Regions from separate parts of the Paenibacillus sp. D51F genome, predicted to be linked through region 2. Evidence: riboswitches for the same ligand, from Rfam matches in the RefSeq annotation. Region 2 holds a riboswitch; the other holds the start of a gene.
The links. A riboswitch is a leader RNA that binds a small molecule or an ion and turns the genes downstream of it on or off. The one in region 2 is predicted to bind glycine.
Positions count from the first base shown of each region.

Region 1: linked by a shared signal. The riboswitch ahead of gcvT (glycine cleavage system aminomethyltransferase GcvT) and the one ahead of sdaAB (L-serine ammonia-lyase, iron-sulfur-dependent subunit beta) in region 2 are both predicted to bind glycine.

Region 1 is NZ_JBKFAO010000024.1:5,183-14,158, reverse strand. It holds gene ACLBWT_RS23130 (TetR/AcrR family transcriptional regulator) at 1-217, opposite strand, end outside; gene ACLBWT_RS23125 (DHA2 family efflux MFS transporter permease subunit) at 392-1,861, opposite strand; gene gcvH (glycine cleavage system protein GcvH) at 2,189-2,578, opposite strand; glycine riboswitch at 2,746-2,845, shown strand; glycine riboswitch at 2,849-2,955, shown strand; gene gcvT (glycine cleavage system aminomethyltransferase GcvT) at 3,167-4,291, shown strand; gene gcvPA (aminomethyl-transferring glycine dehydrogenase subunit GcvPA) at 4,302-5,681, shown strand; gene gcvPB (aminomethyl-transferring glycine dehydrogenase subunit GcvPB) at 5,720-7,177, shown strand; gene ACLBWT_RS23100 (lipoate--protein ligase family protein) at 7,475-8,308, shown strand; gene ACLBWT_RS23095 (hypothetical protein) at 8,310-8,768, opposite strand; gene ACLBWT_RS23090 (hypothetical protein) at 8,898-8,976, opposite strand, start outside.
Region 2 is NZ_JBKFAO010000006.1:190,522-199,497, forward strand. It holds gene ACLBWT_RS13245 (RNA polymerase sigma factor) at 1-327, shown strand, start outside; glycine riboswitch at 1,820-1,920, shown strand; glycine riboswitch at 1,921-2,034, shown strand; gene sdaAB (L-serine ammonia-lyase, iron-sulfur-dependent subunit beta) at 2,126-2,851, shown strand; gene sdaAA (L-serine ammonia-lyase, iron-sulfur-dependent, subunit alpha) at 2,820-3,743, shown strand; gene ACLBWT_RS13260 (ABC transporter substrate-binding protein) at 3,944-5,200, shown strand; gene ACLBWT_RS13265 (carbohydrate ABC transporter permease) at 5,261-6,223, shown strand; gene ACLBWT_RS13270 (carbohydrate ABC transporter permease) at 6,220-7,047, shown strand; partial or broken gene ACLBWT_RS13275 (YrpD family protein) at 7,245-7,451, shown strand; gene ACLBWT_RS13280 (copper amine oxidase N-terminal domain-containing protein) at 7,699-8,178, shown strand; gene ACLBWT_RS13285 (hypothetical protein) at 8,782-8,976, opposite strand, start outside.

The sequences.
Region 1 (8,976 bases), on a different contig from region 2:
ACGCTCCGCGGATCTGCTGTGCCGCCCTCTGCAGGACGGACATGTAGAGAGCTTCCTTCGTCCGGAAAAAATGAAAGACGTACGGCTGGGTAACGCCGACCGCGGAAGCCACATCCGCCGTCGTTGTTTTGTAATACCCTTTCTCGGCAAACAGCGCGGCGGCAGCGCTCAAAATCTGCTCCTTGCGTCCTGCCGCCTGTTCCTCTCTCGGTGTCATGAGTTACTTTACCTTCCCTGTTCTGTACAATTTATTGATCAATAAATAAGATATCCTCTTCCTGCAAATCTGTCAATCCATCCAGCCAAAAAAAATCCTCCGCTCCAAGGAACGCAGGATAACACTCGCGCGTCTACGCGCGAGGTGCATGGCATGCCGGGCGTGTCGGTGGGCTCAATGTCCGGCGTGATGGACTTGCTCCTGCTTCTCGACTTTCACCCGCTTGATGAACAAGGAACAAACGAAACCTAACACGGCAAAGATCATGACGAACAGAAAAGCATTTTGAACTCCCTGGGTCATGGCCGCAGGAACGGTCGACAGATCGGCGGGCGAATGCTTGCCGTCCGCATAATAAGCCTTGCTGCCCGCCGTCATGATGCTGATGGCGAGCGCCGTGCCGATCGCACCCGCAACCTGCTGCAAGGTGTTCATGATCGCTGTTCCGTCCGGATAGAGCTCCCGCGGCAGCTGGTTCAGCCCGTTGGTCTGGGCCGGCATCATGATCATGGATATGCCGATCATCAGAAGGCTGTGCAGGAGGATGATCTCGCCCTTGGACGTGCCCGTATTGATGCCCGTCAGCAGCCAAAGCACGACGAACACAAGCACCAAGCCCGGCAATACGAGCCAGCGCGGACCGTATTTATCGAACAGCCTGCCCATGACCGGAGACATGATGCCGTTGATCAGTCCGCCGGGAAGCAGCAGCAGTCCCGCCGCGAGCGGCAGCAGGCCGATGCCGGCCTGCAAATACAAAGGCAGCAGAATGACGGTGGAAAGAATGATCATCATCCCGATGAAGATCATCAGCGTGCCGAGCGTGAACATCGGGAAGCGGAATGCCCGCAGATTCATCATCGGCTGCTTCATCCGCAGCTGGCGGACGGTGAACAGGATCAAGGCGACGATGCCGACGGCGATGCCGATAATGACTTTCGGGCTGCTCCAGCCATGGTCGCCTTCTCCTGCGCTGCTGAAGCCGTAGACTATGCCTCCGAAGCCGAGGCTGGAGAGCAGGATCGAGAAGATGTCAATGCGCGGACGGGCAAGCTCGGAGACGTTTTTCATGAACATCAGGCCGAACAGAAGCGCGACGACCAGAAGCGGCAGCGCCGTCCAGAAAATCGTTCTCCAGCTGGCATACTCGAGGAACAGGCCGGCTATGGCAGGCCCGACCGCTGGCGCGAACATGATGACAAGCCCCATCATGCCCATTGCCGCTCCCCGCTTGTGCGGCGGGAATATAACCAGTACCGTATTGAACATCAGCGGAATGAGCAGGCCGGTGCCGACCGCCTGGACAAGCCTTGCAATGAACAGGAAAGCGAAGCTCGGCGCGCTCGCCGCGATCAGCGTGCCGGCAATCGAGAATACGAGCGATGCGGTGAACAGCTGGCGCGTCGTGAACCATTGGAGCAGCAGACCCGAGATCGGTACGAGAATCGCGAGCACAAGCAGAAACCCGGTCGTAAGCCACTGAATCGTGGCAGGCTCGACCTTGAACGTGCTCATCAGCTCATTCAGCGCGATATTGAGTGCCGTTTCGCTGAACATGCCGATGAATCCGGCAAGCAGCAGAGCGGTCATGATCGGAACAACCTTGAAGGAATTTCCTTCTTGAGGAGCAGCGGCTGCTCCCATTGTTTTTTCCATTCTGATTTCCCTCCTGGGACAGGTTCTCCCCGTCATTTATCTCTTTTAGTTTCCGACCCCTCCATCGGTTCCATTCACAAGCACAGGCTTGAATTCCTCCACGAGTCGGAACGGCCGGATGTCCTTGTTCGTCATCGCGAGAATGACGGCTCCGAATGAGAACGATCGGTCTAGTCTTGAAACCACAAAAAAGGCATCCGGTCAACGGACCGGATGCCTGTAGTCAATCATTACCGAGCCGCGCATGGGAAAATGGACATCCGCAAGCGGCAAAAGGAGAGCGCGGCAACGCGCCCTCCTCCGCTGCATGGGAGCCTAGTCCGCCAGCTTGGCGTAAGCTTCCGCGTCCAGCAGCGCCGCTACCGCCGCCTTGGCGTCGGCGCCCGTGTCGATCTCGATCATCCAGCCGCCGGCAAAAGGATCGGTGTTGACGAGCTCCGGCGAGTCGCCCAGCTCTTCGTTGACGCGGACGACCGTTCCGCTGACGGGGGAGTACAGGTCGGACACCGTTTTGACGGACTCGATGGTCCCGAGGGGCTGTCCCGCTTCAACGCTGTCTCCAGCCTGCGGCAGCTCGACGAACACGATGTCACCGAGCTGATGCTGGGCATGGTCCGTAATGCCGATCCGAACAATCGTCTCTCCTGCCGCTTCCGCCCACTCATGCTCCTCCGTATAGCCCAATCCTGCGCGAATCTCACTCACTGGACGCTCATCCTTTCCCATCATGGCCTGGTTTGGCAATCTATGCGCAAAGCGTAAACGATGACGGGCGCTGTGTCAACATAACTCACTCGGCATGTCTTTTAAGCTGAAATTCTGTTGACACAGGGTCGTCCCATCTGTAAAACTGGTTGTAACTGAATATGCGGATGAACGCAACGGGAGAGATCGCCGGTACATGAAGCGGCGCCGAAGGAGTAACCCTGCCCGGCAGGGGAATCTCTCAGGCAGAAGGACCTTTGCGGGACGCGCCTCTGGAGAGAACGGAAGCTTGCGGCCCCGCCGCTTCGCCGACGTCACCCAAGGGGAAACCTGCGGAGACGAATGCGCAGGGTAACTCTCAGGTACCAAGGACAGAGCATGGATGACACGTTAAGCATGGCTGCGAATTTTTTTGCAGCCGGCGCAAGCGTTGTTTTTCCTGCGCTGTCCTTTTTGCTTTTCTCCCTCTCATTAGTGCGCCAAGGAGGGCTTCTCCATCAGTCGGGCGTTGAATGCTTGCAAGGGGAAGATGAACAATCAGCGAACAGGCTTTACTTTCGAGTACGAGCATACAAAGGGAGGACTACCATGGCCAATCTGCGCACGACCCCGCTCCATTCCCTCTACAAGGAATACGGCGAAGCCCGCTGCATCGACTTCGGCGGCTGGGATCTGCCGGTTCAGTTCACCGGCATTCTGAAAGAGCATGAGGCTGTCCGCCAGCGTGCCGGGCTGTTCGATGTGTCCCATATGGGCGAGTTCCTCGTCACCGGCCAGTTCGCCGGCGATTTCCTGCAGCGCGTGACGACGAACGACGTGTCCAAGCTGAAAGACGGCTCCGCCCAATACACGCTCATGTGCTATCCGGACGGAGGCGTCGTCGACGATCTGCTCGTCTACCGGATCAGCGAGGACCAGTACATGCTCGTCGTCAACGCTTCCAACATCGGCAAGGATCTCGATTGGCTGCGGGAGCATCTGATCGGGGACGTGACGGTGGAGGACCGCTCCGACGATACGGCGCTGATCGCTCTGCAGGGTCCCCTTGCAGGAGAAATACTGGACCGCTGCACAGATACCGGCTGGAGCGGGCTGAAGCCGTTCGAGTTCCTGCCGAAGGCGGCCGTATGCGGCGTCGAGCTGCTGCTCTCCCGCACCGGCTACACCGGAGAGGACGGCTTCGAGCTGTACGCGCCGGCCGCCGACGCCGCCAAGCTGTGGCGCGCGCTGATGGAAGCCGGCGCTCCGCTCGGCCTCGAGGCCGCCGGTCTCGGCGCGCGCGATACGCTGCGCTTCGAGGCGAGGCTGCCGCTGTACGGCCAGGAGCTGTCTGCGGATATATCCCCTCTGGAAGCCGGACTCGGATTTTTCGTGAAGCTGGATGCAGGCGACTTCATCGGCCGCGACGCGCTCGCTGCGCAGAAGGAAGCCGGGGTGCCCCGCAAGCTTGTCGGCATCGAGCTGCTGGAGCGAGGCATCCCGCGCTCCCATTACCAGGTCTACGCCGGAGAGCAGCTGATCGGCGAGGTGACATCGGGCACCCAGTCGCCGACGCTGAAGCGCAATCTCGGACTCGCGCTGCTCCAGGCCGAGCATGCCGCGGTCGGCACCGAGGTGGAGGTCGACATCCGCGGCAAGCGGTTGAAGGCAGCTGTCGTCAAAACCCCTTTCTACAAACGAAACGCGGCATCGCCCGCATCAGCCAAGGAGTGACAAACCCTTAATGACGACCCAGCATCGCTACATCCCCATGACCGAGCAGGACCAGCAGGAAATGCTGCAGACGATCGGCGCGGCCACCCTGGAAGACCTGTTCCGCGATATTCCGCAATCGATCCGCTACAAGGGCACGCTGCCGATGTCGGGCGCGCTCGACGAATGGGCTCTCCTCCGCCATCTGAAGGAGCTGGCCGGCCGCAACGCCGATCATGAAACGACGACGAGCTTCCTTGGCGCCGGTCTCTACGACCACCATATTCCCGTCGTCATCAACCATATGATCTCCCGCTCGGAATTCTATACGGCTTATACTCCTTATCAGCCGGAAATCAGCCAAGGCGAGCTGCAGGCGATCTTCGAGTTCCAGTCCTACATCTGCGAGCTGACCGGCATGGCTGTCGCCAACGCCAGCATGTACGACGGCGCGACCGCCTTGTCCGAGGCGGCGGCTCTTGCCTCCGCCCATACCCGCCGCAAGCGCATCGTCGTCTCCAGCGCCGTGCATCCAGAGGCGCGCGAGATTTTGCGCACAAGCGCCCACGGCCTCGGGCTTGAGCTCGTTGAAGTCGGGTTCCAAGGCGGCGTCACCGACCTGGAAGCGCTCCGCTCCGCCGTCGCTGGCGGCGAGACTGCCGCGGTGCTCGTGCAGTCGCCGAACTTCTTCGGCTGCATCGAGGATCTCGCGGCGATCGAGCCGATCATCCACGAAGCCAAAGGGCTGCTCGTCGTGAGCAGCAATCCGCTCTCGCTCGGCTTGCTGGAATCCCCCGGCGCGCTAGGCGCCGACATCGTCGTCGGCGATGCCCAGCCGCTCGGCATCCCTTCCTCCCTCGGGGGACCGACCTGCGGGTTTTTCTCTGTGGCCGAGCCGCTCATGCGCCGCATGCCGGGACGCATCGTCGGCCAGACCAAGGATCTCGACGGCAAGCGCGGCTTCGTGCTGACGCTGCAAGCCCGCGAGCAGCATATCCGCCGCGAGAAGGCGACATCCAACATCTGCTCGAACCAGGCGCTGCTCGCCCTGTGCGCTTCCATCTATCTCAGCGTGATGGGCAAGCAGGGCATCCGCGAAGCCGCCGAGCTCAATATCCGCAAATCGCATTACGCCTCCAAGACGCTTGGTTCGGTGGAAGGAATCGGTCTGCCGTTCGGCTCCGCTCCTTTCTTCAATGAATTCGTGGTCTCTCTGCCGGAAGGCGTATCGGCCAAGGAGCTGAACAGCAAGCTGCTCGCCGAGGGCTTCCTCGGCGGCTTCGATCTCGGCTCCGCTTACCCGGAGCTGGAGGGCCATAGGCTCGTCGCCGTAACCGAGAAGCGCACGAAGGAAGAGATCGACGCATTCGCCGCCGCGCTTGGCGGCCTGACGAAGGAGGCGCGCGCATGAGCAGCCATGAACAACTGAAGAGCGCCGGAATCATCGATGTGAAACCGGAGAAAGCGCTCATTTTCGAGATGAGCCGTGAAGGCCGCAAAGCCTATTCCCTTCCTGTCTGCGACGTGCCGGATGAGGAAGGGCTCGAGGATCTGATCCCTTCCTCCCTGCTCCGCAAGCAGCCGGCTTCCCTGCCGGAAGTGTACGAGGTGGACGTCATCCGCCATTATACCGAGCTGTCCCGCCGCAACTTCGGCGTCGACAACGGCTTCTACCCGCTCGGTTCCTGCACGATGAAATACAATCCGAAAATCAACGAGGATGCGGCGCGGCTGAACGGCTTCGCCCGCATCCATCCTTACCAGCCGGAAGAGAGCATCCAAGGCGCGCTGGAGCTGTTGTACGTGCTGCAAAACGATCTTGCCGCGCTTACCGGCATGGATGCCGTTACGCTGCAGCCTGCTGCCGGAGCCCACGGCGAGTGGACCGGCCTCATGATGATCCGCGCCTATCACGAGAGCCGCGGCGAGAAGCGCACGAAGGTCATCGTGCCGGACTCCTCGCACGGCACCAACCCGGCCAGCGCCACGACGGCCGGCCTGGATACGATCACGATCAAGTCCAATGAGCGCGGACTTGTCGATCTCGACGCGCTGCGAGCTGCAGTCGGCCCTGATACAGCCGCCCTCATGCTCACGAACCCGAGCACGCTCGGCCTGTTCGAGGAGCAGATCGTCGAGATCGCCGCCATCGTGCATGAAGCCGGCGGCCTGCTCTACTACGACGGAGCGAACTCCAACGCCATCATGGGCATTACTCGCCCGGGCGACATGGGCTTCGACGTCGTGCATCTCAACCTGCACAAAACCATGAGCACGCCGCATGGCGGCGGCGGTCCCGGAGCTGGTCCTGTCGGCGTAAAAGCCCATCTGACTCCGTTCCTTCCGAAGCCGGTCGTCGGCAAGCGCGATGACGGCAGCTACTTCTTCGACTTCGACCGTCCCGCTTCCATCGGCCGCGTCAAATCGTACTACGGCAACTTCGGCATATTGGTCCGCGCTTACACGTATATCCGCACCTACGGTCCGGAAGGGCTGCGACGCGTCTCGGAATGCGCCGTACTGAACGCCAACTACATGATGGCGCGCCTCTCGGAAGCCTATGAGATTCCGTACCCTGGCGTCTGCAAGCATGAGTTCGTCATGTCCGGCCGCGGACTCAAGGAATACGGCGTGCGCACGCTCGACGTCGCCAAGCGGCTGCTCGACTTCGGCTATCACCCGCCGACCATCTACTTCCCGCTCAACGTCGAGGAATGCATCATGATCGAGCCGACGGAGACCGAGAGCAAGGAAACTCTCGACGCCTTCATCGACACGATGATCCGCATCGCCCGCGAAGCGAAGGAAACGCCGGAGCTCGTGCAGAACGCTCCTTATACGACCGTCGTGCGGCGGCTGGACGAAACCCAGGCTGCCCGCAAGCCGGTGCTGAACTGCTCCTGCTAGAAGGCCTGGATACAAAAAAAGCTTTTCCCGGCACTGCCCGGGAAAAGCTTTTTTACATGGCTGCGCATGTCTGGCTCTACCTGCTTGAACCTGTGATGTCCAGCATCTCGATAAGAACGGACGGCCAATCATCCGGGTGGAACTCATGTCCGGCTCCTTCAACATAGTTGATCAGGTGCTGTTCCCGCCTTCAGATTCGTCGCCAGACATAACGGGCAACTCTTCATGAAGGAGATAGGACGAATATGTTAAAGTGTATGGAAACGATCCGGTTGTTAAGGAAGGAAAAAGATTGCCATGATACAAAAAATTTATCCCGGCCTGCTTTTGCTTGACCGCATGGATGATTGGGCGGAGCCGGACGTGCTCCACTCCTTTGCATTGGACGAGCTGCTCTGCCGCCAGACCGGTCTCGACGGCGTCCCCGTTCTTCATCTTTGGCGCCACCCTTCGGGCTTCGTCATGGGACCGCGCGACAGCCGGCTGCCGGAGGCCGCGCTTGCCTCCAAGGAACTTGAGCGCCTCGGGCTTTCAGTCGCTGTCCGCAACTCCGGCGGGGCAGCCGTGCCTCTTGATCCCGGAGTCGTGAATATTTCCCTTATCCTGCCTCTTCAAGGCAGCGCCTCGGTCCGGTTCAACGATGATTTCCAGCTGATGTACGAGCTGATTGCCGCCGCGCTGGATGGCTTCGGGGCCCGTGTCGACAAAGGTGAAATCTCGGGAGCCTACTGTCCCGGAGACTACGATCTCAGCATTGATGGCCTCAAGTTCTGCGGCATCGCGCAGCGCAGGCTCGCCCGCTCCTACATCATACAAGCTTTCGTCAATGCCGGAGGCTCGGGAGCCGAGCGCGGCCGCCTCGTACGTCAGTTCTACGATACTGCCGCCGGCAGCTCGGACACCAATCTCAGTTATCCGCTTGTGGAGGCCGGCACGATGGCAAGCTTGGAAGAGCTGGTCGACGGCCTTTGGCCGGATCCGGCCCGCCTGTTCGCCGAAGCCGCCGCAGATGCTGCCTTTGGCAGCGGCAGCCATGCCATCTTCCCTTCCGTCCGCATGCCGGCGAACTCCACCATCCGCGAGCTGGCGCATTCGCTGCGCAGCCGTTATCCGATCGGCCGTCGGCCGTAACTCAGAGGCTTTTCCCGCCACGAATGACATAAAGGGCGGGAGAAGCCTTTTCACGATTCGGCATAACCGAATCGTATAAGCCGGAATTGACAACTGCATAGTGCCGATCAGGAGAATCGCCATCTTTATGCGGCCATTTCTTGTCAAAGCTCTTCAGTTGCTCGCCTATTTGAGCAAGCAGGTGGGCATTGGCAGCAGGTACGGCAGCCGGGTGGTCCGACGTCTTTCGATTGCTCTCGTATTCATGGTCCGACGTCATTCGATTGCTCTCGTACTCATGGTCCGACGCCTTTCGATTGCTCTCGTATTCATGGCCGGACGCTTTTCGATCGCTTTTAGTTTCGTTGCTCCATGCCTTTCTATGGCTTTCCGATTCGTGGCTCCACTCCTTTCGATCCCTTTCCGATTCTTGACCCCATTCCATGGTTGGGGCGGCATAATAATTCCAATCGTTTATCATAAGTCACCTGATTTCCTGATTTGATTTTGCTAATTAAGCGCACAAAAAAAGCCACGGACTCCGAGTCCGTGACTTCATCAATGGGCCGTGCGGGCAGCTCCGTCCTACAAGCCATGCCGCCGCATCGTCCTACTCATGGTCCGTGGAGACCTCCGGGAATGACGCTTCCCGGTACGTGACATATTCAGTTGGTGCATCGTTCCTGCCC
Region 2 (8,976 bases):
CACCGAGCCCGGTGCGCGCTTGACTGCGTCAAGCGCGATCTGCAAGCAGGCGGCCTGAGGGAGCCGGCCGACGAAGCGCTCATGGCCCGGCTGCGCGGCCTGGCCGCCGCGGTGCGGACGGACGATGCGGCCGCCATCGCGGTGCTCGCCGAGCAGGACGTGCTGGAGCCGGCTGTGGCGGTCGGCATCATTGGCGCAAGCGCCCATGCCGCCGCAGCGCATCGGGGACCGCAGGCGATGCTTGCCGGAAGCGGGTTCTACGCCTCCGCCGGCGGCGGAGTGTTCGTCTCTGCCGGCGGCTGGGCGTCGTATGGCATGGCAGGCTGAGTCGTTCTTAGGTAATCGCCGAGTTCAACGAGCTATGGGACATAGTTCAGCTAGTTGTAGCCGCTGCATTTGCCGGATTGGGATAGCGACAAAAACCTTGATCGGGCTGAAAAAGCGGCCGGTAAAAAAGGCATAAGCACGCAGGAGGCTGGAACCTGAGGAGGTTTCGGCCTGTTCAGGCTGCATATAGGCTTTATTTAGATTTAGATTTAGATTTAGATTTAGATTTAGATTTAGATTTAGATTTAGATTTAGATTTAGATTTAGATTTAGATTTAGATTTAGATTTAAGCTTGGTCATGTCGTGGTCGTGGTCGTGGTCGTGGTCGATGTGAGGTCGAGGTCGAGGTGGTCGTGGTCTTGAGCGTGGTCGTGGTCGATGTGAGGTCGAGGTCGAGGTGGTCGTGGTCTTGAGAGTGGTTTTAGCTTAGGCTTGAGCCTCATGCAGGAACGCTCGCTTTGTGCGGTAAATTGTTGCTGAGGTGGGAATTCGGGTGTCATTAGACAACGTATCGGACATACGATCCGTTATTTAGGGATTTTCATCGATTTCGCCGAGTTATCGGACATACGATCCGCTATTTGGGGTAAAACAGTCCGTTTTGAGTGGTTATCTCAAAAATAAGGGATCTTATGTCCGTTAAATTTTTTTGAACGGAGATTTACGCTGAAATAGCGGATCGTATGTCCGATACGAGAGAAGTTTTGGTTTTGAATGACAGTCGGCACACCCCGGCACCATGCCCAGCATCGTAAACAATCTGCCCCGCCCCCCGGCACCATGCCCAGCATCGTAAACAATCTGCCCCGACCCCCGGCACCATGCCCAGCATCGTACAATCTGCCCCGACCCCCGACCCCCGACCCCCGGCACCATGCAGCCAGCATCGCCCAATCTGCCCCCCGACCTCCGGCACCATGCAGCCAGCATCTTACAATCTGTCCCGAACCCCGGCACCATGCAGCCAGCATCTTACAATCTGTCCCGAACCCCGGCACCATCCAGCCAGCTTCGTGCAATCTGCCCCGACCCCCGGCACCATGTCCAGCATCTTACAATCTGTCCCGAACCCCGGCACCATGCAGCCAGCATCATCTGCCCCGAGCCCCTGTACCATGCAGCCAGCATCGTACAATCTGCCCCGAGCCCCTGTACCATGCAGCCAGCATCGTACAATCTGCCCCGAACCCCGGCACCATGCAGCCAGCATCGCCCAATCTTCCCGCGAACCCCACCATGCAGCCAGCATCGCCCCAATCTCCCCTCGGCCAGATTCCAAGCAGCATGAATCACACAGCCGGCCCGCAGAGCCGGCCTCGTACGCCATGCACTCATAGCCCGTCCCGTGCAGCGCTATGACCGCCTTTTCGCGTATTCGCCGCCTCCAGTCATCCTGCCCGCGGACTGCGGGTTGAAGATGGCCGCGCTCCTGCATATAATGAGTGTAGATAACGTTTGCAATCTGACGAAATCCTTAATTGAATAGAGCGGATGAAGGCAGCGGGAGAGACTACCTGAACATAGGGCGGCGCCGAAGGAGTAAGCCCTGGGGACAGGGTGAATCTCTCAGGCAAAAGGACCTTTGCCGGACGCATCTCTGGAGAGAATTCCGTGGCCGCGCACAGGCGCGCGTGGAATCACCCAAGGGGAAACTCGCGAAGCGGGAAGCGAGGCAACTCTCAGGTACAAAGGACAGAGCGGAAGAATCGCTTGGAACGGGCGGCACGCCCTTCTTTCGGCGCATTCTTCTGCTCTGTCCCTTTTTTCGGCCTCTACAACAACTCAAGACGAAGGAGAATGGCTGTGCGGTTCAAAGACGTGTTTTCCATTATCGGTCCGGCCATGGTCGGACCTTCCAGCTCCCATACGGCGGGGGCGGCGCGAATCGGGCTTGCGGGGCGCAGGCTGCTGGGCGAAATGCCGCAGAAAGCGAAAATTTCCTTCTACGGCTCCTTCGCGGCCACCTATCAAGGACATGGCACGGATACAGCCGTCACAGGCGGACTCATGGGCTTTCATACGGATGACCCGCGCCTGCCCGATTCGGTGGAGCTGGCCGAGGAAGCGGGAATGGACCTGGTGTTCCAGGAGGGGAAAGGGCTGTTCCCCCATCCCAACACGGTCCGGCTCGATCTGACCGCTGCGGACGGAAGCCGCGAGCTGTCTCTGCTCGGCACTTCGATCGGTGGAGGCAATGTGGAGGTCGTGGAGGTGAACGGCTTCGCGGTGAAATTCAGCTGCTCGTACCCGACGCTGCTCATCCGGCACCGGGACCAGCCGGGCGTCATCGCGGCGCTCTCCGCGGCGCTGCAGGAGGAAGGGCTCAACATCGGCGGGCTGTCGCTCAGCCGCATGGAGCGCCAGGGGGAGGCGCTGGCCGTGGTGGAGCTGGACGCTCCGGTGCAAGCGGGTCTGATGGAGCGGATCGGCCGAATGCCGCATGTGCTTCAGACGGATTATATGGATTTGAACGATGACAGGGGGAACGACGATGAACTTCCGGACGCTGAAGGAACTGAGTGAGCGCTGCAGCGAAAGCGGCCTGAGCATCGGCCGTCTCATGCTGGAGCAGCAGTCGCGCGAATCGGGCCGCGAGCCCGAGGTGGAATTCACGGCGATGAAGGACTATTACGGCATCATGAAGGAAGCCGTCCATAACGGCCTGACGCGGGACACGACATCCCGCAGCGGCCTGACCGGGCTCGACGCCCAGCGGGTCGCGGCCTACAACGCGGCCGGGGAGCCTAGCCTCGGCGGCGATGCGGGGCGCGCCATGGCGTATGCGCTGGCCGTGTCGGAGGTGAATGCTTCCATGGGCCGCATCGTGGCGACGCCGACGGCAGGCTCCTGCGGCATTATCCCCGGCGTATTTGTCAGCACGCAGGAGCGCTTCGGCTGGAGCGAAGACGAGATGACCTACGGCCTGTTCGCGGCCGGGGCGATCGGTTATGTCATCGCGAACAACTCCTTCGTATCCGGAGCGGAGGGCGGCTGCCAGGCGGAGGTCGGCTCCGCGATCGGCATGGCCGCCGGAGCGCTTGCGGAGCTGCGCGGCGGCACGCCGGAGCAGGCTGTACACGCGGTCGGGCTCGCGCTGAAGAACTCGCTGGGCCTGATCTGCGATCCCGTCGGCGGGCTGGTGGAGATTCCGTGCATCGTGCGCAACGGCTTCGGCGCCGTCACGGCGCTTGCGGCTGCCGATATGGCGCTTGCCGGCGTGCGGAGCGTCATTCCTTCCGACGAGGTCGTGCAGGTGATGCTGGAGGTCGGCGCTGCGATGCCGGAGAAGCACCGAGAGACTGCGGGCGGCGGGCTGGCGCAGACACCGACCGGCAAGAAGCTCATGAGCGAGCTGCGCAAGAAAGGCCGCCCTCTGCGCAAAGCGGAGGATGAGGGCGGGAATACGGAAGGTTAGCAAAACGGAAGGCCCCTTGCCGGGGCCTTTTTTGATTACAAGCGTTGTTTTCTGATCTTTCCCAATCTTTTTCCGCTGCCTGTTTCAAATCCCTCTGAACGGTTTATAGGTATTAAATCCTTTTTCAGCTGGAATACCAGCGGGACAACCGAATAGAATGGTACCATCATGCGCTTCAACATGTCAGGAGGAATGCGGAAGTGGTCAAAACCAGAATGGTTGGCTTATGCATGCTGATTCTTGCCATGATCGCCGCGGGCTGCGGCAGCACCTCATCAACCGATAAAACGAAAACGCTTACACTCTGGTACTGGAACCGAAGCCTCGACGACGGCCTCATCAAGTCCGTCGAGCAGAAGTTCCCTGGCATCCGCATCAACGCGCAGAAAATCGGAGGCGACTTCAAGTCCAAGCTGAAAACGACGCTCGCCGCCGGCTCCGCAGGACCCGATATCGTCGCTTTCAACGATTGGGTGTCCGAGCTGTTCGTCAGCTCCGACCGCTTCTACGATCTGTACGACCTCGGAGCCAAGGAGATCGAGCCGGATTTCCTCGACTGGAAATGGAATTTCGGCGTCACGCCGGAAGGGACGATGATCGCCCTGCCGATCGATACGGGGCCGACCGCTCTGTTCTATCGGGCCGATCTGTTCCAGGAAGCCGGCCTACCGTCGGATCCGGAGGACGTGCACAAGCAGCTTGGAACGTGGGAGAGCTATCTCGACGCAGGCAAGAAGCTTCAGGATCATTTTGCCGGCAAGGTCAAGATGCTCGACAACGTCAACAATGTCTACACCCAGGTCAATGCCCAATCCGACCGCATCTATTTCTCCAAGGAAGACGAATTCATCGGCGATACGCCTGACTCCTCGATGAAGAACGCCTGGAACCTGGCCGTCAAGGCCGCCCAATTGAAGCTGGCTGGAAATGCAAACGCCTTCACGAGCGAATGGAGCGCGGCCATGAACAACAGCAGCATCGCGTCCTTCGTCGGGGCCGTCTGGATGAAAGAGGTTCTGGAGGAGGCCGCGCCGGATACGAGCGGCAAATGGAGAGTCGCCCGGGCTCCGGGCGGAGACGGCAACAACGGCGGCTCCTTCCTCGCCATCATGAAGACGAGCAAATACCCGCAAGAGGCCTTCGAAGTCATCCGCTATCTTCAAAATCCCGACAATCAGATTCAGTCCTATAAAAATCTCAATCTGTTCCCTTCCGCCGCCAAAGCGCTGGACGATCCCGTCATGAAGGAGAAGGAGCCCTTCTTCGGCAATCAGGCGACCGGCGAGATCTTCTCGGAATCCGCGCGGAACGTGAAGCCGGCCTACTTCGGTGGCAAGTATTCGAATGTGAACGGAATCGTCGGCCGCGAGCTGACCTCCGTCGCCCTGCAGGGCAAAAACCCCGACAAAGCCTGGAAAGACGCGATAAGCCGGATCAAAAAAGAGCTGCTGCGCTGACGCGAAAGTCGCTGCCCGCTGTGCATTCCTAAGATCAATGGCTGACAGGAGGTCACCCCAATGGGCAATCCCATGCTGAACGCGGAGCCTGCCCGCGCTCCCGTACCCCCGCGCATCAAAGGCAGCTTGGCTTCGAGACTTTGGAGGCATCGGAAGGAATACCTGGCCATATCGCCTTTTTACATCTTGTTCGCCATTTTCGGCTTGTTCCCGATCGCATTCTCCATGTACCTGTCCTTCCAGAAGTGGGATGGAATCGGAAGGATGAGCTACAACGGAGTGAACAATTACCGCTTCATGCTGACGGATCCCGAATTCTGGAAGGCGGTCGGCAACACGCTGCTCATCTGGATCTACTCGACGATTCCGATGTTGTTCATCGCGCTGGCCGTCGCGTTCCTGCTCAATTCCTCGTTCGTCCGGTTCCGGACCTTCTACCGGATCGGCTATTTCCTGCCGAACGTCACCTCGCTGGTGGCGGTGGCGATCGTGTTCGGCACGATTTTTTCCAACAACTACGGGCTGCTCAACTATGTGCTGAACTTGCTGGGCCTGAATTCGATCGAGTGGCTGAACAAAACCTGGGGCATCCAGCTCGCGGTGTCCGTCATGGTCATCTGGCGCTGGGCGGGCTACAACGCGATCATCTATCTGGCGGGCTTGCAAAGCATCCCGAGCGTTCTCTATGAAGCCGCCAAAATCGACGGGGCCTCGACGATCCAATCCTTTTTCCGGATTACGATCCCGAACCTGAGGCCGATCATCCTCTTCACGCTGATCACCTCGACCATCGGAGGCATGCAGATCTTCACCGAGCCGCAGGTGCTCGCGGGCAATGACGGAGGGGTCAGCGGCGGCGGCCTCACGATCGTGCTGTATCTCTACCGCGAAGCGTTCATCCATAACTACTTCGGCTTCGGCGCGGCCGTCGGCTGGGGGATGTTCGTCCTGATCGCGCTATTCTCGATCGTGAACTGGCTGTTCGTCCAAGGCGGGCCTACCCGCGGGCAGGGGGTGAAGTGATGGCGACGAGAACCAAATCGATCCTGCTCCATATCGGCCTCGCCATCGGGCTGCTGATTTCGATCTTCCCGTTCTATTGGCTGCTCGTCATGGCGACGCGCACGACATCGGATATTTACAGCTTCCCGCCGAAGCTGTGGTTCGGCACCCAACTGCTCGACAATATCGGCCGGGTGTTCGACAACGTCGATTTCTTAGGAGCATTCTGGAATACGTTGTTCGTCGCCTCCGCCTGCACCTTGCTCGTGCTGTTCTTCGATTCGCTGGCGGGATTCACGTTCGCCAAGTTCGATTTCCCGGGCAAAAAGATGCTGTTCGTCCTGCTGCTGGCGACCATGATGGCGCCGTCCCAGCTGTCGCTCGTGCCTTCCTTCGTCATCATGGCCAAATTCGGCTGGGTCGGCACGTTCAAGGCGCTGATCATCCCGGGAATGGCCAATGCGTTCGGGATCTTCTGGATCCGGCAGTACGCCCAGGAATCGGTGCCGTCCGAGCTGCTGGATGCCGGCCGCATCGACGGCTGCGGCTTTCTACGTCTCTATTGGAACGTAGCCCTGCCGATTTTGCGACCCGCGCTTTCCTTCCTCGGCGCCTTTACCTTCATCGGAGCGTGGAACGACTACCTGTGGCCGCTGATCATCCTGACCGACGAGCGCAAATATACGCTGCAGGTGGCGTTGGCGTCGCTGAACGGGATCTACGTGACGGATTATTCGATGGTCATCGCCGGAACATTGCTTGCCGTCATTCCCCTTATCATCCTGTTCCTGTTCATCAGCAAGCAGTTCATCTCGGATATCGCAGCAGGCGCGATCAAGAGCTGACGCTTTCCTGACGAAGGGCATGGATGTATAAGTCGAGCCGATTGGCGCAAAAGGTCAAACGAAGCAAGCTGGCGCCGGTGAGCCTCCAAGCGTCAGCTTGCTTCTTTGCGTTTGGCCTGAACATATGGAATCCGGGACTATAGATTCAGAACGGACTAGCTGTTTACTCCTGAAAATCGGATAGAACGGCTTACAACGTTAATTTTGATTCGTCATACAGCCAGGTTCAGTATCGGAATGGATATGAGCCAGGCGCCAGCATCAACTACTACACCTATTACAATGCCAGCGGATACGTCCGCATGAAACTTACGGGCACTGCGCTTTGCGCCGATCTTAATTGCAATAATTCAACATCGACAATGCTTACGACAATCATGCAGACGGACCAAGCGGTTAATTAGAGCGCCGTCAACAACTACAAGCTCGTGACAAGCCTCGTTACAAGCGCCACTTCCGGCAATAACGTTGGAGTGTTTTCCAGCATCAAAGTCGGCACGACTTCCGTCCCGTCTGCCAACTTCTCCGCACCTCTGGTGGATCATGCGACGATTTCTCGGGATGCGAACAATACGGTGAGAATTGCTTGTGATTGACAAAGCAACTTTTCGAAGCGATCGCGTCTAATTATTTGAGAATATGATCCTTATCATGAAAGGGATGAGAAAATTGTCTCGTCGAATACAAGTACTCTTTCTGGCATTGATCGTCGGACTGTCTGTTTTTGGGGCCGGATTGGCAGGAGCTGCTAAAGCTCCGTCAAACAACGATGGAATCAATCGTCCAACGATTGTCATCAACGGCAAGGTTTCCGAGTTGAAGGCCGTAATCCCGCCAAGCGGATCGACTATGGTTCCGTTCCGTTCCTTATTTGAAGCCCTTGACCTGAATGCCGAGTTCGACAATAACACCAAAACGGTGACAGCCAAGAACGATACGACAACCGTTACCTTGACCGCCGGTAAAATGACCGGGACGATCAACGGCAAGGAAATCAAGCTCATTCAAAGTCCGGAACTATCACGTGATGATGATTTGATGTATGTCAATCTGCGATTCATCGCCGAAGCATTTGGCGGAGTCGTCGGTTTTGACAAGAGCACGCTTACGGTAACCATTGATTTTAATTGAGATAACCTTGGGAAAAGGGACCCTTCCCGGTCATCAGGCACGGGCAGGTCCCTTTTCCTGTCGCAATAGTGCGGCCCGGGGGGCGATGTTGCTGAGGCGCGTTGCTTCGGTTTGAGCTCCGTTCAGCCCTCGCGCTGTTGTTGCTCCCGACGGCCTCTTTCTATCGCTTCGTCCAGCTTTCGCTGCCGATGGCGAGCAAGAGCATGTTGGTCATGGATTCTGCAACTCCCATTTCATTAACGCCCTCAAGGGCGAGTTTTATCATTTGAAACAGCTGCAGATGTAGCTCTACAGGCTTATGCAGATGCCGAGGTGCCGAGGTGCAGCAGGCGCAGTGGAGCTGGAAAGATCTCCATGCCGTTTGACAGATGGTGCGCTTTGGAGGCGGTCTTTCAATCGCGCCGCTCTGAATTATTTGTATGAACGATACCAGAAAAAAGAGGATACCCGCCGGGGTATCCTCTTTTTCCTTTTTATTTTTTGCATATTTTAAACCTGTAATAACTCTCAGGAGCGTCAGAAAGACAGGAGGGTTGTTGAATTCTCTCCTCCCGTCTGCCAGGACGATGAAATTCCCCTCGCTGTCAAGGAGGGCGAAACGGGTTACTTGCGCAGCTCGAAAAACTCGCAGCCGCTGCGGGAGTGATAGGCCAGGTCGGCGACGCCGGACTGGATGACGACCGTGCGCTCGTCGAAGCGGACAATGCAGCTGCCGGATTCGATCATCTGGTCGTCGCGGAAGACGCGCACCCGAATGCTCTTGTCGAGCGCTTCCTGGAAGTCGGCATCGGTATGAAG